DNA from 4 places in the Leuconostoc sp. UCMA20149 genome. Region 1 is predicted to be linked to each of the others. Evidence: riboswitches for the same ligand, from Rfam matches in the RefSeq annotation. Region 1 holds a riboswitch; each other region holds the start of a gene.
What was found. A riboswitch is a leader RNA that binds a small molecule or an ion and turns the genes downstream of it on or off. The one in region 1 is predicted to bind thiamine pyrophosphate.
Positions count from the first base shown of each region.

Region 2: it holds a riboswitch for thiamine pyrophosphate, as region 1 does, so the genes downstream of both, FF105_RS02815 (transcriptional activator) here and FF105_RS10925 (hypothetical protein) in region 1, are expected to answer to the same signal.
Region 3: it holds a riboswitch for thiamine pyrophosphate, as region 1 does, so the genes downstream of both, thiT (energy-coupled thiamine transporter ThiT) here and FF105_RS10925 (hypothetical protein) in region 1, are expected to answer to the same signal.
Region 4: it holds a riboswitch for thiamine pyrophosphate, as region 1 does, so the genes downstream of both, FF105_RS04350 (ECF transporter S component) here and FF105_RS10925 (hypothetical protein) in region 1, are expected to answer to the same signal.

Region 1 covers NZ_VJYC01000024.1:355-6,165, forward strand. The annotation lists gene FF105_RS10915 (2'-5' RNA ligase family protein) at 93-614, opposite strand; gene FF105_RS10920 (NUDIX domain-containing protein) at 652-1,146, opposite strand; gene FF105_RS10925 (hypothetical protein) at 1,267-1,965, opposite strand; TPP riboswitch at 2,070-2,158, opposite strand; gene FF105_RS10930 (cryptochrome/photolyase family protein) at 2,287-3,714, opposite strand; gene FF105_RS10935 (DUF2316 family protein) at 3,737-4,039, opposite strand; gene FF105_RS10940 (DUF3021 domain-containing protein) at 4,222-4,629, opposite strand; gene FF105_RS10945 (LytTR family DNA-binding domain-containing protein) at 4,640-5,116, opposite strand; gene FF105_RS10950 (ABC transporter permease) at 5,117-5,811, opposite strand, start outside.
Region 2 covers NZ_VJYC01000002.1:164,818-170,628, forward strand. The annotation lists gene thiE (thiamine phosphate synthase) at 1-223, opposite strand, end outside; gene thiD (bifunctional hydroxymethylpyrimidine kinase/phosphomethylpyrimidine kinase) at 213-1,046, opposite strand; gene thiM (hydroxyethylthiazole kinase) at 1,043-1,819, opposite strand; gene FF105_RS02815 (transcriptional activator) at 1,819-2,379, opposite strand; TPP riboswitch at 2,467-2,555, opposite strand; gene FF105_RS02820 (hypothetical protein) at 2,594-3,100, opposite strand; gene FF105_RS02825 (hypothetical protein) at 3,097-3,387, opposite strand; gene FF105_RS02830 (vWA domain-containing protein) at 3,384-4,541, opposite strand; gene FF105_RS02835 (ATP-binding protein) at 4,538-5,689, opposite strand; gene FF105_RS02840 (NAD(P)H-binding protein) at 5,751-5,811, shown strand, end outside.
Region 3 covers NZ_VJYC01000004.1:6,751-12,561, reverse strand. The annotation lists gene FF105_RS04540 (copper-translocating P-type ATPase) at 1-813, shown strand, start outside; gene FF105_RS04535 (MIP/aquaporin family protein) at 927-1,655, shown strand; gene FF105_RS04530 (MIP/aquaporin family protein) at 1,758-2,477, shown strand; gene FF105_RS04525 (RluA family pseudouridine synthase) at 2,516-3,412, opposite strand; TPP riboswitch at 3,479-3,567, shown strand; gene thiT (energy-coupled thiamine transporter ThiT) at 3,636-4,190, shown strand; gene FF105_RS04515 (MerR family transcriptional regulator) at 4,227-4,697, opposite strand; gene FF105_RS04510 (glycosyltransferase) at 4,782-5,811, opposite strand, start outside.
Region 4 covers NZ_VJYC01000003.1:230,224-236,034, forward strand. The annotation lists gene FF105_RS04335 (energy-coupling factor transporter transmembrane component T family protein) at 1-209, opposite strand, end outside; gene FF105_RS04340 (ABC transporter ATP-binding protein) at 209-1,582, opposite strand; gene FF105_RS04345 (thiamine-binding protein) at 1,619-1,912, opposite strand; gene FF105_RS04350 (ECF transporter S component) at 1,909-2,487, opposite strand; TPP riboswitch at 2,632-2,721, opposite strand; gene FF105_RS04355 (DMT family transporter) at 2,890-3,831, shown strand; gene FF105_RS04360 (tRNA (adenine(22)-N(1))-methyltransferase) at 3,901-4,590, shown strand; gene FF105_RS04365 (Nif3-like dinuclear metal center hexameric protein) at 4,584-5,393, shown strand; gene pepT (peptidase T) at 5,416-5,811, shown strand, end outside.

The DNA.
Region 1 (5,811 bases):
ACAAAAAAGACCAATGACATTGCGCAGATCTTCTGTCTGACATGTCATTTGGTCATTATTAAATAATCTTATTTAATTAATCAAGCTATGATTCACACCAATTCAAATGAAGCCAAAATTTCAGAGTCATCATTAGCAAGAATGTTTTCAATAGCAACACATTCGATTTTAGCGGTTATATGCCATTGTGATTCATTTAGTGTCTTAACTAGTTGACGCGCTTCATTGGGATGTAAGGATTGTCCTATTGTAACGTGCGGTTGATACGGTATATCACGACGATAAAAAGGCTTAAAATTATCCAGTTCATAAAGCTTGTCGTGTATCATTTTGATTATGTCTGCACCTTGCGCAACGGATAACCAGACGTAGCCATTATCTGTGTCACCCTCCACATGGTTAAGTGTTAAAGTGAACGACTCGATCTGTTTCACAACAGATTGCACCGCATCACAAATAATCGTATCCGACGCATTACTTTTGAAAGGAAACACAAGCGATACATGAGGTCGAATATGTGTATATAGGCTATCATTGTTTTGTCGAATCGACTGAATGGTTGCTTGATCAACTGAATTAAAGTTTGGAAAAATCAAAACAGAACGAAATTTCATTGCTACTCCTTTTAATATTGCACATCAAATAAACAGATTAATCACCATTTTCGCGTAGCCATGGTCGATCGCTAACTTCATTTTCAGTGATAATCCGATGCAAAGTTTTTTGCGCTTGAGGCACAAACATTGTCGGTTCCGGATGAATGGGTACAAATTGTAAGTCTAACGTTTCCGTCCCATCTTTTTGCAAAAATCCACCAACTTGTTTAACTTCAAAACCCATGCCAATCGTTTCTTGTGCATCACCCCAAGAATTTTTGTCCGTCACATTTGTGGCGATACCCAAGACTCTGGTTACGCTAACGTCAATATTCGTTTCTTCTTTAAATTCCCGTACAACCGCTCGCATTGGAGAATCGCCATATTCAAGATATCCGCCAGGAAATCCCCAGCCAGCATCTGAATCCCAACGTTTTTCCAACAAAATAGCATCGTGAGCGTCATTCCATAAAACACCAAAAGCAGAAACAAAAATCATGCCCTCATGGCCAACTTTCTCTCGCATTCGCGCAATATAATTCTTATTCATGATGTAACCCCTTAATCAAAATTTTGTGCAACAAATCACTTTTCATTATAGCACTACGACGTTTTAATTATAAAAATAATAATACTTAGTGGTCACATAAAATCTGGGTCAAATTTCGCTTTATTTGGATTGCGCAGTACTGTAACTGTCCCACTTTTCTGGCAATAATGTCATTTGCCAGAAACGTAATTCTTCTGCACTACTATACATAAATTGTTGCAACAACAAATCCATATCAAGTTCATCTTGATGTTTAGTCACTAAGTCATCTAATAATTGAATCATCTTATGAACGTACCCTTGAAATGTCTCATCAGCGTAGGAATTAACAAAGTCAATATAAATTTGTTGCGTGCCTTTTAAGTAATCTTTTCTTGCTAACATTTCTTGGAAAATTTCTAAATATAACCATGGACATGGTAACAATGCTGCTAATGCATGAACTTCCCCATAACTATCAAAGGCATGGTGCATGTGGCAAGTATAGTGATAAGTTGTTGGTAAAATTTCAGCCTGTTGAATCTCGTCATTAGTCATATTAAGACCTTGATATATCCCATTTTGCTGGTCAACATCATAAGCTGTAATTGCCTGAATGCCTGATTTTAAAGCACTAATAACTTGTGCGTCTTGACTTGTCGCCAAAATCTTATCATAAATTGCTAAATAATTTTTGACGTAGTAATTATCCTGTATCAAATATGCCTTAAAGGCAGACAAAGGTAACGTCCCGTCTTCAATTCCCTTAATAAAGGGGTGATTCTTGCTTGACAGCCAAAGTGAAGCTGACTTTTCGTGTGCTAATTGACTAAATTTCATGATATTCTCCATTCTTTTTTATAAAATATCTAAAAACCCCAGCTCACTAAAATTGAGCTGGGGTCGCCAAAAAGCATCGCTAAATACAACATCATGATATTGATGTGGCTACTATAATATCTTCCTGCGTCAGTCTTAACTGCTTCAGGTTCAATGGGTATGATCTCAGCTCAAGGCACCCCAGATATCTTACATAAAAATTATAGCACACGTATTGATTAATGAAGTAATAAATTTTAAGAACTATGCAATCGATTCATCTGATAAAGGCGAAACTGTGCCCACTAAGCCAAGTTATTGGATTCTTTTCACAAAACCCTTTTAAAAATAATCTTTACTTTGTTCATACACCGCAATCGCTCTTAATCGCGCAGCTTTATGATCCACAATTGGCTGAGGGTAATCATCATTTAATTTCACACCATAAGCTTTTTGTTCCGCATCAGTTAACTGATTAGGCTGATGTATTTTTTTGCTTTTGATAGATTTCAATTCCGGAACATATTGCGTGATAAACGTGCCATCAGGATCAAATTTTTCTGACTGTATTGCCGGATTAAATACTCTAAAATATGGCACACTATCTGTACCTGTCGAAGCAGCCCACTGCCAACCACCAATGTTACTAGCAGGATCATAATCAACTAATTTTTGTTGAAAATACTTTTCACCCCATCGCCAATCAATTAATAGATCTTTGGTTAAAAAAGAAGCAACAACCATTCTCAATCGGTTGTGCATCCAACCCGTTTCATTTAGCTGACGCATGGCTGCATCGACAATTGGAAAACCGGTGCGCCCTGACTGCCATGCTTTAAAATGATTCTCATTATTTTGCCAAACAACATTTTGAAATGAAGTCTTAATCGCTTTTTCTTGCTGATCTGGATACATGGCATAAATCATATTGTAATAATCACGCCAACAAAGCTCTTTGATGAAGGTCGTACGACCGTCACTTTCTGGTTCCTGACTGACAGCATCAAAAACTGTCCGAATTGAAATTTCACCGGTCCTTAAATATCGCGATAAATGGCTGGTAGCATCGAGGCTTGGTATATCACGATTTTTGTCATAGTCAGCGAGTTTATGTGACACAAAGTTGATCAAAACTTGTTTGGCAACCGACTCTCCAATTTGGTTTTCGTAAGCATAACTGTCACATGGACGGATTAGCTTTTTAAGCTCAGCTGTTGCCTCATTACACGACAGTTCCCGTTGTTTCTTGACAACTTCCGAATGCTTTAGATCATAATTTGCTGATTTTTTAGGTCGTTGTATCCATTGCTTAAAGTAAGGTGTGAATACTTTATACCCAGTACCATCTTGCTTTTTAATATCAAACGCGCTGTGCAATGTGAAATCTAAAAAAGGATGCGGCGTTACCTGCAACTCATCACGACAATATGTTGCAATTGCTTGATCTCGTTTTCTACCATAACCTCGTTCGTCAAAATTAAAATACAAATCTTGCCAATCCGGCAGCTCTTTTTTTAATGCTATAAACACAGTTGTGACATTTCCTGATAAAATATGCAAACTGATATTTTTGGCTTTTAAAACTGATTTAAAATGAGACACACTAGCAAAAAAAGCACTTTGATTGACACTGCCATTAGATGCGATTTGCTCTGGGTCAATAATAAACACTAAAGCAAGATGATCACTATTAGCGACTGCAGCCGATAATGCCGTATTATCTGCTAATCTTAAATCTCTTCTAAACCACATCACGCTTGTCTTAGTCACAAAAATTCTCCCCCAACTTATATTATTTTGACAATTGTCGTTTGTATATCTTTCTGGTGCTCAAAAACCAATAATTACGGAAGTCACCTACTAATTTTGAATACGGATAATCCATTAGTCCTTGTTGGCGTAATTGATCCGATAAATATTCTTTCAAAATCCAAGGATCTTCGGGCGCAACGTGATCCAGTTCTAAGATCTGATTGATTTTTTCAACAGAAGTGTTTAAAGCGTTTGCTACATCCTCAATTGCCAAGTGACTCATTTTAAGATTTTTCTTGAGTTCATTACTGGTATTGAAACGTTCCGTAGAATTTAAAGACATCTCACTTCTCTCCTTTCATTATTCAGATCATAATGTTATGCAGGTATAGTTGATTTTGAAGCCACCACATTTATGAATAATGTAATACAACGAGTATAAGGCTTTCACACTTAGACGTAAAGAAATTTGATTACAATAGCCTAAAAAACAAAAAAAAACGCCAATATTTGGCGTTTTTCTAATTACTGATCTGAACGTTTATGAAATTTAACAATGGATTCGTTAACGCGTTCAACCTTAAGACGTAAATTAATTTTGATAAAGACCCACACCGCAATATAGATTGTCAAAAAACTAAACCAAAAGGTGGGTGCATACAGAACTTCGTGTAACCCCAAAGTCAACGACGCAGCACCTAAGGTTATCATTAGCGTACCTATAAAATGTAGTATGAGTGCTACTAAATATGAAAATCGTTCAACATCAAAAATCATTGATAAAATACCAATTAACCCGCTCATCACTAACACAGTCAGCGTATTAGTCGCGTCAACATGTGTTTGCTCAGAAAAAAAGATAATACAAATCATGTAAATGAACGACCCATAACCAAACCCATGAATCACGTGACGTAAAATTTCTTTGATCATTTCTATCTCCTCAAACCGACAAACGAGCAATCAAGTCTTTCACATATCGACGGCTAACCACTGATTGATTATCCTGAGTTAAATGTGCCGTCATATTGCCTGCAAAACTCTCCGATAGACTTTGCAAATGATTGACATTGATTGCAGCATGCTTGGATATTTGAACAAAGTGTTTATTTTTGATTCTTTGAAAAAAATGAATCAATCTTTCTTTAGTACATACAAGTCGCTCTGTTGTATAAATTAATAATTCATCTTCAACAACATCAAGCAAAATAATCGTTTCCACTTTTAAAACAACTATCTCTTCTTCCACCTTGACCGTTACAAGACTAACAGTCTCCGACTGATATTGACGAATATATGCCATCAAATGTTGCGTTTCTATACTATTTTCTTTTGCCTGGACGATTACCGTTGGCTGCTCACCAGAAACTTCTGTACTGATTTGAAAGACAACTTTCATACTTGTCTCAACCTCGTTCATTTAATTAAGTAATTTTTGCCTTTGTTTTTGTGCAATAAAACTTGGCACCAAAACAATTATGAACGTAATAACAATCAGTGCCACCACAAGGTTATAGGTTTCTGTCAAACTCAACAGTGAGGACCATTTTATTTGAACGCCCATGAGACGATTAAAATATCGGACAGCACTCTCTTGTTGAAATGTATCTTTAATCGTATCATTCATCAATACTTGTCGATACAGCGAGGCAATATAAGAACCCGGGGTCACTTTCATAATTGTTTGGGCAAAAGTTGGCAGTGATCCAATTGGAATATAAGTACCAACTAAAAATCCTGACGCAGTACCAATGATAGTGGTAAGTCTTCCAAAACTGTCAACTGATTTTAATCGATTAACTAAGATAGAATTAACCAATGTTGCCAATATCGCACTTAAAACCATTATACCCAATGTTGGTACAACTTGTGACATTTGAAATGACATTTTATCAGTTACATTGAAATATAGTCCCATCAATACTAGCATAATTAGCTGCATTATGATCCCAATCAACGTTGCACTTAGCAAGTAGCCAAACCGGATTGACATTGGTCCAGCATCAGTTAAAGATAAGTCTTCTAGCACATGTTGTTCTTTATCTTTGACCATCTGTGATAGTGCCGTCAAAGTTGTGGTAATACCAGTAATGGCAAGTGTTCCGCTTATCAACC
Region 2 (5,811 bases), on a different contig from region 1:
TGATTAAAGGCACATGATACTGGCGTGTTAAATCGCGTACACGCTCTGCCACACGATATTTTTCAGCGCCTTTTAATGCGCCATCACCTTTTTCACGATATTGAAAAGCAGTAATACCATATTTCAAAGCGATTGTTAAAATATCAAAAAATTGTGATTCGTTTTCCACATTTTGAGTGCCTAAAACAAAATAACGTCGTAATATTAACGGATTAAATGTCATGAAGTACCTCAATTGTATCTTCTGTCACCAATTTGGTCCCATGGTTAAGTGGTCCATGTCCGTGTCCAACAGCAATGCCATCACGAATTGTGGCGTCAACGTATCTTTTCCCATTCAAAATTGCCACATCTAAAGTTTTGCCAAGCGCTAATTGTGAAGTAATCGCTGCCGAAATAGTGTCTCCGGTGCCGTGGGTACGCTCAGTATGGACCCGCTGACTTGCCAACCAGAAATCTGTCCCATCAGCCAATAAGATGTAATCCTCAATACGTGATGACTGCCCATGACCTCCTTTCAATAAAACATTTTTGGCGCCTAATTTTTGAATCGTCCTAGCTGCACGTTGCATGTCTTGCCGATTATTAATCGCTTGACCACTTAAAATTTCAGCTTCTGGCATATTAGGCGTTACAAGTTCTGTCAGCGGTAACAATAAACTTTTCACGGCAGCCACTGCATCAGGATTAAGCAGCTTTGCGCCACCTTTCGCAACCATTACCGGATCTAACACATATTTACCAAAATCAAAATTTTGCAAGCCTTTGGCAACAAGCGCTACTGTCTCTGCGTTACCGAGCATGCCAGTTTTGATTGCTTTAATCGCTAAATCATCAGCGATTGATTTCATTTGTGACCAAATCATATCAGGTGGGGTCATCAAAACATCTTGAACACCCAATGTATTTTGCGCTGTTAAAGCGACAAATACATTAGCACCATAGACACCCTGTGCAGCAAATGTCTTTAAATCAGCACTAATACCGGCACCACCACTACTATCAGCACCAGCGATTGTTAATACTTGTGGTGTTTCATTGCTCATAAATATTGCACACTTTCAGTCATAAATGTCGCTACTTCCTCGCTTGTAATTGCAGCAAGCTCATCTAGCAATTGCATACTATAAAAACCTGGTGTCGTAATTTGACGGCTGGCTTTGAGCCCAGCTAACTTAAAAGTTGCCATCGCATACGTGACATTTTCCACAGTGAGTGATTCAGCTACAAAGGCACCAATAACAGACGATAATGCATCGCCAGTACCCACATTAGTTGATAATAATGGCACATCTGTCTCAATGACGGCAGTTTGATGGCCATCACTAATAACATCTTTGGCGCCACTTAATGCAATTATGGCACCAGTCTTTTCTGCTGCTAATTGTGCGATGGCAATCACATCCCCACTACCAGTGGCATCAATGCCTTGACTGTCAAAATCAATATCGGCAAACCACGCTATTTCCGCTGCGTTGCCTCGAATAATATCAACATGCCCTTCTTGCATCAAAGTCTGCACAGCCTTACTACGAAAAGGTACTGCAACAGCAACTGGATCCAAGATAACAGGTTTATCTAAATTAGTAGCGACCTTTGAAAGCGTTACAATATCAGACAGTTCATTGGCCTTAAGCGTACCAATATTGATGACAACGGCATCTGCAATTTGACATAAATCATTAAATTCACTAACTTCCCTACTCATAAGTGGCGAAGCACCAATAACATTCACGACATTGGCTACGAATTGTGGGGTAACAAAGTTAGCATAAGTCAGAACAAGCGGTGATTGTGTCCGTACATTTTTAATCGTCATTAGTATTGACTCCCTTTTTCATAGGCATTCCGCCAAAATTTTAGTTCAAATTGATATGATTTTTCAAAAATAGCGACATCCAGTTGACCGTCTGAATGGTCAACAATCTGCCAGTAATAGGTTACCAAATCATGATATTGTTTACTGGCGTAATATTGCTGCCAACCATTGTTTGTTTGATGTGCCAGTGCTTTAGCTATAAAATAATAGGATTCTACACAAGGTAAGGTTGCCATAATTGCTGCCATAGCACCTTTTTGAGCTGCAGAACGCATGTGATTCACATAAGATTGCCCAACCAAATCTAAAGGCTTTGGGGCAACAGCATCCACTAGACTAAGATGTGCTTGTCCTTCATCGTCGCTTGTCGGTCTGGTTAAATGTAATGATTCATCAATTTGATTCACAATGGGCATAAATGCTTCAATGTAGCTTGCATCTTGTGCTGTATAATAATCAGCTTGCCGCTGAGTTAATGAATTACTGCCAATAGCTTTCACGAAAGGTTCAGCCATGATTTGAGGCATAAATTGTTCTCTAATGGTTTGTAATGAGGTCATGTTTTCTCCATAATAGGACACAAAAAGGCCGCGAACCCACTCCAAGAAGATGCGTTCACGGCCAGTAATCAACATTTAAAAAACACTAGCTTATGCAACATATCTCCCTGCGTACGTACTAACGTCATCAGGTTCAATGGGTATTTCTCAGCCAATCGGCACCCCAGATATTTTATTTAATTCAAGATAAGTGTAAATGAATGTCACCAGATAATCAACCCCACCATTCAGGATCAACATCTCTCATTTGATGTTTTAGTGACAATTGCGAATCACTTGTAACACGTTGATAAGTTGTTGTATAAGGATTTTTCATCAAATTAATCATTTGCTGATACTGCGTACTTTTCAAAAAATCAGCTAATTGACTGTGATTTTGCCAAAAAGTCCACAGCATATAATCTGCTTTACCATTATCATTTTGAGCCACAACACCGGCAACATTTACTAACTTACCAATTAGTTTATCATTATCATCTTTAGCCTGAAAGGTAATTTGATGAATCACACGACCAGTTAACTGACCATTAGTATAACGACTATCAAATCCTAATGGCCGTTGAAATTGTTGGACAATTTCTGGTGCATCCAAAATCAAAATATTCGAACCAGCCAATTGTGATACCTTCCCGAGGTAAAACACATTGTCTGGATTCGCTGTTTGAAGTGCTAATAATTCTGAAACTGACTGTTCTGGTGCAAGTACAAGATTAATTTTCATAAGAATGGCTCCTTTAACATTGTGACGACATCTGGTGAAAGCCGAACTGCATTACGCTGAATAAACTGTTGAACGCCTTTAAACGTTGTCAGATCAACTGTGGGTGTCATAGCGTCTGATGCAACTAATGCTTTTGCATAAACAATATCTGAACGCGTCATCATCGTCATGCCCCATGGCTCGCTCAGCAACAGTGATTCCCATTGATCGGTTAATAATGCTTCAGCTCTTTTGAACCGATTGTCTTTGGCAATAAAACTACTCAGATCTCTTGGATTTAATTTCATAGGGTCAACACCTTTCCAATTTGATTAGGCAAACTGAGTTGTTGCTGTTCTGGCAGTATCCAATAAACACGACGATACTGTGACATAATCGGTGATGTTTCACCGTCACCATCAGTTAGGATAATCACTGTTGTCGTCTCACGAGGTGTTTTTTGTTTATCTAGATAGTCAAAAATACTTTGAAATGCCGTCCCCCCGCCAGCACGGCGCTGCCAATGATTGATATTTTGAATCACTTCAACTGCTGTATCAAATGAAAACACGCGAACTTTAGCATCAAATTGTTGTGTTATTTGCATCACATTGGCTAGGAATTTACCCACTAGTTTATCACTAATAGAAGCCGAATTGTCGACAAATACCAAAATTTCATTTTCATACGTACTAATTTCACCAAATAAATCCATTCGGTAGGCTTGGCGTCGATTAAATCGTGCGCGTGATGGTTTCTTTTGATTAGGTACTTGGCTTACCCCTGTTTTGAGGATTTGATGCCAATTTTTTTTAGGCACCACCACCGCAGCAATCTGCTGCATGACAGCACTAGTCAAGTGACCTCGCCCAGATTTTTGTGCATCTTCATTGGCTTGGCGAATGACTTGTTCAAGTGCCGATTTAGCCTCATCAGCCTCATCGCCAACACTCGCCCAATCACCGTGGCCGTCGATGTCCCCATGAGCGGGCACATCATCTTCAAAACGACTGATTAAATCAATATAAGTTTGCGAATCTTGATAAGGCGCAAACCATTCGCCGTACACATCAAACAGCATTTGCAAAGTCACAGCCGTTGGTAACTCACCTAATTCCTTAGGTAAATATTGATTAATCGCCACATCAGTTCCTAGATCAACAACTGATTTTGCTTGGTGCGTTGTAGCATAGCGAACTGGGTGTTCCCAAATAACATGCAGTGCTTCATGTGCCAATGCAGCCGCAATCTGATTGTATGTGCTGAAATTTTCTGTTAAACGAGCTGGATTGATTACTAAGTACCAACGATGATTTTGCCATTTTAATGCCAATGGATGCGGTGCTAACAGGTTCATTTCACGGGTTAAATTCATGACAATGTTGCCATATAGCGGTGAAACATCTAGCAAGGTTTTAATACCACCTAATATTAAATTATCCGTTTCATCCTGCGTTGTCATCTGGTCGCAATATCCATAATTTGTTGATACAACACGTTTGCATAGTGTTCTTCTGAATTGTATAGATCATCTAAAATTGGAGCATTTGTCATTTGCTTAACCAGTGCATATTGACCATCTGGCGCCACCAATTGTAGTAATTCACTAAAACGTGCAGCGTTATTATCGTGTGTCATATCTGCCGTCAATAACAATGTTTTCATCACTGTCATTTTTTGAATTTCTGAATAACTTTCGAATTTAGAACGAATGTTTAAAGGTACTTTAGGGCCGTCTGGTTTTGAGTCAAAAACGTCTTCAGCTGTGAGACTTGGCGTTTGTTCCCGTACAAATCGAACAAATTGTGTAGCTACTACTTGACCTAAATCACCCGCCACAATATCAAATAATAAATCTTCTTGCTGACGACTAGACAGCCCAAGCAATTCAAAAAGATTATCCGACACACGTTGCCAAGCACGTGGCGTTGGATTCAAGTCAACTTCACGCACATCAGGATATAACAAACCAGCATTTTCAGCGATAAACCTGCGCACCAAATCATGAATATTGGGTCGTTGATCGCCTTTAGCAGCCCATGCTAGCCAATCTTTCACTGATACGCTCATCACTAATCTTGTTGTCCGATCCTTAATTGCGGCATCAGAAGTTTGAACCGCATATTCAGATGTCTCAAAACCATGCATACTATCATCTGGATTTTCTGCCAAGATAAGGAAAACATTTTTTGGCAAAACTAGATCATTAATCTGTCGTTGTAGCACTAAATTCATCAGTTCGGCCTGAACAGCTTGTGAGCCGCGATTAAATTCATCTAAAAACCAAATGATTGGTTGACGCGGCACCGATTCGGCATGCTGAATAATTTGAATCAGCGTGTGTGTGTAGCCAAATTTAACATCAGCAAGTTGCCCATAATGCTTAGTTTCTAAAAATGCGCTTTCAGTCAAGGGCGGTATTGGAATCGCCAAATCGCCTTTTTCTGACAGAGAAACCACCGTTGTAAACAATTGCGCGTTCATTTGGTTTGCCACATCGCTCACTAAAGCAGACTTGCCAATGCCTGCTTCTCCAACAATATTAGGGACATTACCGCCTCGTAATATCAGTGGGACTGCCGTTAATAGTTGTTGATAAGTTAAACTCATAATGAACCTCATTCCTATCTATATTTTACCGCAATCCAAACAATCATGCTAAAATGAAAGTATGACAAAAAAAATTCTAATTCTCGGTGCTAATGGTCAAATTGCCAAATTAGTGGTTAATA
Region 3 (5,811 bases), on a different contig from region 1:
ATTATGAGTGCACTCGATCAACAATCAACACATCCGCTGGCGCAATCAATTATTAGCTATGCGCAATCTCAAGGCGCACCAACACTGTCAGCACAACACGTCGAAAACATAGCCGGATATGGCGTTTCCGGTATGATCGAGGACAATCACTACCTATTGGTGTCCGCACGATATTTAACTGAACATCATATTGACTTTGAACCACTAAACACAGACGGTTCTGTTTCATATTTGCTTAACCATGATAAGGTGATAGCTGCCATTGCACAAGGTGATAGTGTTAAAGAATCAGCACGCCAATTTATTGATGATTTACATGCGCAACATATTATTCCAGTTCTTGTCACAGGTGATAACGAAAAATCGGCAAAACGTGTTGCCCATGAATTAGGTATTGAAGCCATTCATGCTGGTGTGTCTCCTCAAGAAAAGATTGCCCTAGTTGCTGAATACCAAAAGCGTGGCGCTGTCATGATGATTGGAGATGGTATTAATGATGCACCAGCACTAGCGCACGCTGATTTAAGTGTCGCCATTGGCGCTGGTACCCAAGTTGCCCAAGCCTCCGCTGATACTGTTCTCATTACTAATCATCTGCCAAAAATCATCGAATTCATTCGTTTGGCAAAACATGGCAATACAAAGCAAGTCCAAAACTTGTGGTGGGGTGCAGGATACAATATTATTACCATTCCGTTAGCCGCCGGTGCTTTATCTTTCATTGGTCTCATGCTCAACCCCATGATTGGTGCTATTGTTATGTCTTTTTCAACCATTGTCGTTGCCTTAAATGCGCTGACACTTAAAGGGTAAAATATTAACTATTTAATCAAATATTAAAAATTACTATTTCTTTAATAACCACTTAATATAAACGTGTAGAATAGTAAGTGTTGATAATTTTATACCCATAAGGAGAATCTTACATGCGTAAGTATATCGCAGAATTTCTAGGCACATTCATGTTGGTTGGGATTGGAACAGGTAGTATCGTCTATTCTGCAGCTTCCACACAATCACCATTGACAGTTGCACTAGCTTTTGGCCTTGCTTTAGCAATTGCCATTTACACATTTGGTCCAATTTCTGGCGGCCACTTTAATCCAGCTGTTTCGTTGTCAATGGCTATCCAAAAAAGACTCTCATGGGTTGATTTTGGTGGTTACATCGTAGCTCAATTCCTCGGTGCCATTGTTGCTTCAGCAGCTGTTTATGGCGGTGTTGCCGCTTACTTGAAGTCTTCAACTGTTTCCACAGCATTATCTGGACAAACAATGACCGTCAGCCAATTCGTTTCTTATGTTGGTTTGGGTCAAGCAAACTATGCCACTGGTGAACGTCTTAACGCTTTTGCGTTTGAGTTCGTCTTGACATTCTTGTTCGTACTTGTAATCTCAATTGTTACAAAGTTGACTAATGTTCCAGCCCCATTGGTTATTGGTCTTTTCTTAGCCGTTTTGATTATTGTAGCCTTACCAATTACTGGCGGATCATTCAACCCGGCCCGTTCATTGTCACCAGCAATTTTTGTCGGTGGTAAAGCACTTAAACATCTGCTAGTCTATATTCCAGCACAGCTAATCGCTGGTGCTTTGGCAGCATTTGCCGCTAACTACTTCAACAAAACCAGTGATGAAAAAGCCGTAAAAGCCTAAATTTTATAAAGATTGACTAACATTGTCAATCTTTTTTTGTTTCTAGAAATAAACGTGTATAATGGAATTTATTGGTAATATTACACACAAGGAGAATTTTTCATGCGTAAGTATATCGCAGAATTTCTAGGAACATTTATGTTAGTGTTCTTTGGAACTGGTAGTGTTGTTTATTCAGCTATTACGACACAATCACCTATCACAATTGGTTTGTCATTTGGTTTGGCATTGGCCGTTGCCATTTATGCTTTTGGTCACATTTCTGGTGGGCACTTTAACCCAGCTGTATCACTGTCAATGGCGATTCAAAAGCGTTTATCATGGGTCGAATTTGTCGGCTATGTATTAGCACAACTGATTGGTGCTATTGTCGCTTCTGGTGCTGTCTATCTTGGCGTTACAGCTTATCTTAAGTCAACATCCGTTACAACTGCTTTATCAGGTCAATCAATGACAGTCAAACAATTCGTTACTTTGGCTGGTCTTGGTCAAACAAACTTTGCTGATGGACAAGGCTGGTACGCTTTCGCCTTTGAATTGATTTTGACTTTCTTGTTTGTTTTGGTCATTTCAATTGTCACTAAATTGGCTAATGTGCCTGCCCCATTGATTATCGGTTTGTGGTTAGCTGTTCTAATCATTGTCGCATTACCTATTACAGGTGGTGCTTTCAACCCTGCCCGCGCATTGGGTCCAGCAATCTTTGTTCAAGGTAAAGCACTTGGTCACGTTTGGGTTTACTTAGTGGCTGATCTACTCGGTGGTGCTTTGGCAGCATTTGCCGCTAACTTCTTCAATAAGGGTATTACAAAAGAAGCATAATGTTTTTACTAAAAAGAAGCTCATCACGAGCTTCTTTTTTATTGTCGCAATTGCCGTGGAAAGTCATGAGGCAATGGACCTGTAATCGTTTTAACGCCACCATCAAAGGGTAAAGGTAGTTCAATGGTAGCTGAATGCAGCATCAATCTTGTCATATGACGCCCACCATATAGGTCATCCCCAATTATTGGATGGCCTATACTAGCCAAATGAACTCTAATTTGGTGCATTCGGCCAGTATCCAAACGAATTCGTAATAGTGAGTTTTGATAAACTGTATGTACATTAGTCCAATGCGTTACAGCAAATTGTGCTTCGGCGCCATTGACAGCACGTTTCCTGTCGTCTTTTGCATCAATGCCAATTGGTGTTTTAATTATTCCCTGTTTTGTCGGCATCACACCACTCACCCATGCCAAATAAGTCCGCGTAATTACCTTAGCTGATAATAGCTGGTCAAGTATTGGCACTACTAAAGGCGTTTTTGCAATAATAACGGCGCCGGATGTAGCCCGATCAATTCGATGTACCATATAAGGCGACGCTTCTACATGACGCCTTTGAAAATCACCGGCAACGTAATTCAGCAAAGTATCATCTTCTGTGGGTGAATGCGGATGCATTTTCATCCCCGCTGGTTTATCAATCACCACAAGATAATCATTCTCAAATAAAGTTGTTACCTGCTGATTATACTTTGGTCGATAATTAGAACTACTCGTTCTAAAGTCGTCCTGATCAAACATCATTACTAAGACATCGTTAGTGGCCAAATAGTAACTAGTCGGGACCGTTCTGCCATTCACAGTGAAATGACGCTTAATTCTGAGAGCACCACGAATACGCTTTGGAATGAGCCATTTGGTCCATAAGGCTTTGACTGATTGCCCTGCGTTATGCGGTGATATAATAAATTGATATTGCCATGTTGTCATATGATAAGTGCCCACACCTTTAGTTGATTAGCCCCTAATTTGACTTTATTGTCATTTTAGTTATACTTAGATTATCTGGGGTGCCCTATGGCTGAGATATACCCACTGAACCTGCTCATGATAATGCATGCGAAGGGAGATATCACATTGTTTAGCTCATTAATGGCGCAACCTGTAAATTCTCTTGACGGTTGCGCTTTTATTTTTTGGAGATATGAAGTCTATGCAAAATTCTCGTTCCCGCGTCATCGCTGAAGTGGCTATATTTGCCGCCTTGGCTGTTGTTTTTGATTGTTTGACCCTATTTAAAATGCCACAAGGTGGCGCTGTAACCTTGTCACTGGTCCCAATATTATTTGTTGCGTACCGTCACGGTGTAAAAGCCGGTATGATTACTGGATTAATTGTTGGTATAGTGACTTTTATTTTAAATCCGTACTATTTAAATCCATTACAAGTATTTTTTGACTATTTCTTTGCCTATACGCTAGTTGGTCTCGGCGGATTGTTCGAAAACCAATTAAAATATGCACTCCGTCGAGATGCAACAAGGCAAGCAATGATACTCATATCAATTGGTGCCCTATTAGGTGGTATTGGTCGCTTTTTTGGTTCCTTTTTGGCTGGTGGTTTCTTTTACGGTGCCTTTGCCCCCAAAGGGCAAAATCCGTGGCTTTACTCACTAATATACAACGCAGCTTATGTTATCCCACAAATCCTGTTGACGATCGTTGTACTGATTATTTTGCTTCGCGTTCAACCAAAAATGTTCAAATAAAAAGCCAGCCATTATAACAATTCTGAAGGGAAGCTGTTATAATAACTGGCTTTTTCTCGTGATTGGAAACTCGCGTTTATCAACAACCCGATACTTTACTTTGCCAGATTCCAGATAGACGTACAACAATTGTGTCTCAGCGTCATCAAAATAACCCAAATTCACAACAACACGACCCTCATATTCTTCAATGCCTTGAAAGGCTTTTTTCATAATATGATGAATAATCATGGCACTTTCAAGTTGTTCATTAGCCTTATCAACAGCGTCATGAAGACTGTCACCATCATCTAAGTTTTGTTTGATTATTGCAACCTTAATAAACGCTCGAAAGCCATATAACCGAGATTCTTGTTCATCTTCTCGATCGATCGCTTGAACATATCCTTGCTTTTCCCAATAACGAAGTTGCCGTGTCGAAATATTTGTCATACGTGCTAACTCGCCAATACGGAATTGTAAATGATCAAGAGACGGCTTTTTAAAATTTTCTTTGTCAAAATTCATGTCTGTGCCTCTAGAAATAGTGTTTTTTGTCAACTAAGTTGCTAAACACCCCTAATATCTATTTAAATATAGCACATTCCTTTGTTAAAACAAAGCCTGCCACTGTTCTAAAATTGGGCCCATTTCAAAATCTTCTACTCGTTGTAATGAAATATCAGCGTAGTATCGTCGCTCTTTTTGAGTACTTAATAGTGGTTGAATAGCTGCTAACAAACCATCAACATCGCCATTCTCGACTAAAATACCGTATTTACCGCCGTCTAGTACCTCCGCAGAACCGGTATTTTTCATTGCGACAATTGGTAACCCAAAGCTCATCGCTTCAGCCAAAACCAATGGCAATCCTTCCCAACGAGACGTCTGTATGAAAATACTAGCATCACGGTAATGTTGTCGTAATGCCTCATCTTTTAGCCCACCACGATAAATAATTTTATCGTGCGCCGCATATTTTTCAATCAAGGTTTGAAAAGTTGCCATGTCTTCTGGTAGCCCATTACCTGCAATTGCCAGGCGCCAATCGTTTGGTAATTTTGAAGCCAATTTCACAGCAAAATCGATGCCTTTATGCTGAATCGCAATTCGAGCTGTAAAGGCAATGATATGCTGCGACAAATCAGCACGACCATTTGGTGTGATAGTCAACGGATTCCATATTTTGACGGCGTGCTTATTGTAGGATTTAAAGCCGGCCAAATCGTAGTCTGTTAACACAACAACAGTATCAAGTGCCCGCAAACCTGCTTCAAATTCAGTCTGCATATCAGCATAGTACTGGCTTTTGTAGGTCGTCACATTATTATGCATCCAACCAATTAACTGTGTATCAGGTAATTGTGGTTTCATAACGGCAGCAAAACTAGACAACAACCCACCTGCTAAAATAACTACATCGAATTCCCGTGCAAGATTAATAAAATCTTGAATTTGTTCAGCATATTTAATATAAGGCTCTGCATCGTTGGCTAAAGTTAACGGCCTCTTTGCTATGCGTAGCTCCGCTGATAGGGCATAAAAGGGTGGTAAATCAGAAAAGCTGTAATACACAACGTTGTGTTGTTGTGCTAAGGCGTTACCCACGACGGTTGTGGCACGCTTCATGCCCCCAAGACCA
Region 4 (5,811 bases), on a different contig from region 1:
GTGCCATATGTACTAAATGATGTCCACGCCCCCAAAACGGGCAAAATAGGCATTAGCACGAGCAATAAATAGCGTTGCCATGTTAATCTTGATAACATTAAATAAACTGCCGCAATGATGGCTACTATAAAATTAATACGCGCATTCAATATAAAGGTCAGTTCAATACTGACGATTAAAATAAAGCCGAATTTAACACCGGAATTCATTAAAATTGCTCCTGATAGTATAATGTTTGATGATCAAGGTGTAGATGATAATTAACAACTGGTAATAGGGCATCTAATTGGTGACTAATAATAATAAAACGCTGTTTACCTTGAGTTGAAAGTTCTTGTAATATTTCAGCGACCACACGTACGGAGGCGACATCTAGCCCAGCAATTGGTTCGTCAAGCAACAAAACGGGCGTGCTAACAATTAACATCAGTAACAGTTGCAGCTTTTTCTTTTGACCGCCAGACAGTTGATAGACAACGTGTTGCCGCAGATGGAGGAGGTTGAGACGCGTGAGATAATGATCAATTTTTTGGGGTGACCAAAATGCGCGTTGTTGACTATGTTGATAACTCAATGTTAATTCCTCATCGACAGTCATTCGAAGAAACTGGCGCTCTGGGCTTTGAAACAATAGTGCCACTTCTTGAACATATCGTGCAACTTTTAATTTTTGAATATTTTTTGATTGATAAGTTATCTGCCCATCAAAAGATTTCAATTTAGTTAACGCATTAAATAAAGTTGATTTGCCGCTACCATTTGCGCCAGTCAGGAGGGTAATTCCTGGTGCACCAATTAGAAGTTCTGGCACCGTTATCAAAGTCTTTTTTTCGTTCAATAACTTGAAATGATTTAGTTCAAAAACCCCTTCACTGATTATTTTAAAAGTATGATGTTGTGGCTTTGGAAGTCGTTGAATAAATTGAGTATGATCAAGTGCTGATATTTTATGATTATGAATTTCCCACACATTGTTGACAATCTCTGGATAGCCTGAAAAATCGTGATCCGCAACAAGAATTGTAACGCCATCGGCCTGCAATGTTTTTACTTTTTTTAAAATTTCCTGCCGTGCTGTCATATCAACATTAGCGAAAGGTTCATCTAGTAGTAACAATTTACTTTTCATCGCAACGATAATTGCCAAAGCAACTTTTTGTTTTTCACCACCTGATAGTGTGGTCATTTGTTGATTGGCTAGTTGTTCGATGCCGACAAATTTAAGCGCCGCTGTTGCACGTTCAGCTATTTCATCAGACGCAATTTGCAAGTTTTCTAGTGTAAACGTCAATTCCTCAAAAGGGGTAGGCATCGCAAACTGTGTGTCGGGATCTTGAAATAAGAAACCAACATACTGGGCTCTCTGATTAGCTGGTAGCTGGCTGATGGCGATATTGTCAACCAAAACAGTGCCTTTAAGTTGAGGAAACAGGCCAGCAATAATTTTTAACAAAGTAGATTTACCAATACCCGATGGTCCAATCAAAAGGTTGAAGCTATTTTCTTGAATGGTCAATGTCAAGTCGTCAAAAATTTTTGTTTTGCCATAGCTTAAATTAAGGTGTTCTAGAGTAACAATCATGGTTTGTGGTATCCTATGTACGCGGAAAAAACCGCTTTATCTGTATTTATCTGTTTTTTTTGCTATTGTAAGTACATCGCTAGTCGTCGCCATATTGATTTTGCTATAAACCATTACAGGTATGTCTGTGATTTCGGCCGCAACTTTTGGTAATTGTGCTAAGATTGCCATCAATTGATCGTAATCACCTTCTAATGTCGATTCAAACGCACCAACTTGGTAATTAACACCGCTAGCATCAATATAAGCAATGACATGATCAACAATTTTAATCACATCATTTTCGTTGGCAGTCATTGGCAAAACTTGTACTGCAATACTTGAAATCATGAGATCACCTCTGATTGATGCGTTGTCAAAATACCTGATTTAGCAATTAGCTTCTGTGTGAAGTAAACAATGACACCAGCAAAAATTGCCGATGAAATCAGGCGTGTGATAAATAGACCAACTAACAGACCTAATGAATATTGGGCATAGCCATTGCGAAGCAAGTCCCAACCAAAGGTGACAATTGTGACGGTAATGACAGAAGCTGTTAAGCTAGTTTTATCCCAACGTCGATATCCAAAAATAGCAAATCCAATTTCAGTTCCGAGGCCCTGAATGGCACCAGCAACGATATTCATGACACCCCATTGTGAGCCAAAAACCATTTCAATAGTACCTGCAAGTGTTTCGCCAATAATCGAAGCTCCGGCACGGCGAATAATGTATCCCGCCATTGGACCAGCCATTAGCCATGGACCAATTGTTGCATCGTTAGCGTATGGACTTAAACCCATAGGTGTTAATATTGCTGCAATAACATTATAAGCAAATGCCCAAGCCCAGAAAATAAAGCCGAAAAACACCGCGATGAGTGCGATAAAGATGACGTCACGAAGTGACCATTTTGTATGCATGTTGCACACCTCCGAATTTGTTGTGAAAACACCGCCATGAGGTTAGACATACAAAAAGCCAATCTTCGTGGGAAGATTGGCTTTGATATCATATCAATTAAAAATACTACAACAGACTGAATAGGTAGTTCGTCTGTATACAATCAATATTAAAGTAAATCTCCCTACGCTAGTATAATCTAGATCAGGTTATATGGGTATTATCTCAGCCGTTTGGCACCCCAGATTTTGGTGTTTTCAATTGTTTTCAATTGTTTGTGATTAACTCACAAACAGAGTGTACCACAATCCATTTTTGCCTGCAAGCGGTGAAAGTCGTTTGGCTTGCAAAAATGGTTCTTATGGGTATACTTATTATTCATGAGTTGCAATTAAGAAGATAAGTTTAGGAGTTGTATTGAGATGCTTTATTTTATTGGATTGGCTGCTGGATTCTTATTAGCTAATCAAAGTGCTATTAATGCAAAATTAGGTGCAGCGGTGCGTTCACCGTTTAGGTCTAGTTTGATTTCATTTACAGTCGGGACAATATTTCTCATCGCCGTCTTTTTTGGAACTAGTCAACATATTGTTCCTATTGGCACTGTTTTATCGCATAATCCGTGGTGGATTTGGTTGGGCGGGATTTTGGGTGTCTTCTTTTTAACGTCTAACATTTTAATGTTTCCTAAATTAGGGGCAATCCAAACGATTATTCTGCCCATTTTAGGCCAAGTTTTGATGGGAGAAGTGATTGATATATTTGGGCTTTTTGGGGCACAACAACATCCTTTAACCTGGTTGAAGTCGATGGGAATTTTGATTTTATTCTTAGGTATTTATATTGCTGTTGTGTTGGCGAGCCGAGGATTCGCTAAGGTTGAAGAAAAAAGTGACACAGATCATGAAAACGCCGTTACGTTGAATTTATGGCGTTTGTGGGGGATAGTGGCAGGTGCTATTTCAGCTATTCAACAAGCCATCAATGGTCACTTAGGACAATTAATGCATTCCTCAGTTGGTGCCTCGGTGTTTTCTTTTTTGACAGGCACCATCTTGATTTTTTTGGTTGTCATGGTTCGTGACAAGTCTCTTTTACCCAAAACATTCCACGCTAATGAACAGCCATTTTGGTTGTTCATTGGTGGCGTATTGGGCGCTGCGTTTGTTTTCGCAGCCGCCTATTTAGTGCCACAACTGGGAGCAGGAGTAACGGTGACTTTGGGATTATTTGGTTCAATCGTTGGATCAATGGCTGTCACACAATTTGGATGGTGGCGTTCACCACAAAGACAAGTGACGCGGGCTCAAATATTTGGTATCGTGGTGATGGCAATCGGTGTGCTACTGATAAAATTTGGATAAGGAAAGTCAGCGCATAGCTGGCTTTTTTGCTATACTTGTAGGAGTAAAAAAATTTTTTTAGGAAACATTATGGATAGTATTCATCTTTCGCCACGCCTTGAAGCTGTGGTTAAGCACGTGCCACAAGACGCAATAATTGCTGATATCGGTTCAGATCATGCCTATTTACCTGCACACTTACTCTTGACCAATCATGTCCGGCATGCCATAGCCGGTGAGGTTGCTCAGGGACCATTTGAAAATGTCCAACATGAAATTAACAGACGACATCTGAATGGCAAACTTGAGGCGCGATTAGCGAATGGTCTAGCCGCTATTGATACCGCTGATAAGGTTAACACGGTTGTAATTGCTGGCATGGGCGGCATTTTAATTCAAGACATTTTGTCAGCCGGGCACTCAAAAAATCATCAATTTAATACTTTGATTTTACAACCAAATACTGATGAGAATGTTGTCAGATCATGGTTAAACAACAACCACTATTTGATTATAGCGGAAGATATTGTTCAGGAAGGTTCGCATTTTTATGAAGTGATTGTTGCAACACCTGGTGAATCAAAATTATCTGATCATGAGATTGATTTTGGTCCGTATCTGTTGCAAGCAAAATCACCAATTTTTGTCGCCAAGTGGCAAAAAGAATGTGACCGCATCCAACTTATTTTGGAACATTTGAAAAATTCAGGAAACCAAAATACAGTAGCTTATAAGAAATGGCAAACGACTTATGATCGCATCAAGGAGCTGATATCGTGATTGCACAAGAATTAATTGATCAAATTGAACAGTTTGCGCCACTATCATTGGCAGAAGCAGGGGATCCCACCGGTTTACAAATTGGCAACCCTAATCAACAAATTAATCGCGTTATGACTACGTTAGACGTGCGTCCAGAAGTTGTCAAAGAAGCCATTGCTGCTAGGGTAGACTTTATTTGGGCACATCATGAGGCAATGTTTTTTCCAGCCAAAAACTTAGACCTATCTGTTCCACAAAATCAAATGTATGCAGATCTTATCGCGAATCAAATTGTCGTTTATGCATCACATACCAATTTGGACAGTGCTTTTGGTGGAATGAATGATTGGTTATCAGCTGCGCTAAATATTGAGGACACAGTGCCTTTAATCCCTAATGCAGATGGCAAAACAGGATTAGGACGAATTGGTAAGTTAAATAAACCATTGACAGTGGCTAATTTTGCGAAACAAATGCGTGATATTTTTCACGTTGAAGCTGTTCGTGTCATAGCCAATGATCTTAATCGTGTCATTTCAACGGTGGCAGTTCTAGGTGGAGATGGGGGTAAGTTTTGGTCAATAGCTAAAAAGTCAGGGGCTGATGCTTTTGTTACTGCTGATGTGTACTATCATGTAGGACATGATATCAAAGCAGATGATTTTGTAGTCATTGATCCAGATCACCACATGGAAGCCATTGCTAATCAAAAAATGGCTGATCAAGTAAAAGTATGGTGTGGTGATCAGCTCGATGTTTTTGCCACAAAGATGAATACAGATCCTTATACTTATATTTTGGGACCGTCCGGACAGCAGTAGTCGACCAAAAAGGAGTGAAAATATGACAAAATATCCAGAACTAACAGAGCGATTTTTGAAGTACGTCAAAATTGATACGCAGTCAGACGAAAATTCAACAACAGTGCCTTCTTCGCCAAAAGAAGTGGCATTTTTAGCTGAATTGGCTGAAGAACTAAAGCACATTGGTCTTGAAAATGTGCGTACTATGCCTGATGGTTATGTATTTGCCGAACTGTCAAGCAACATTGACAATGCTAATGTACCTACAATCGGTTTCATTGCCCATGTGGATACTGCTGATTTTAATGGTGCTAATGTGAAGCCACAAATTGTTGCTGATTATGATGGTCAATCAGCCATCAAGCTTGGGACAAGTGGTTACGAACTAAATCCGTCTGAATTTCCGAGTCTAAAAAAATATGTTGGACACACGTTA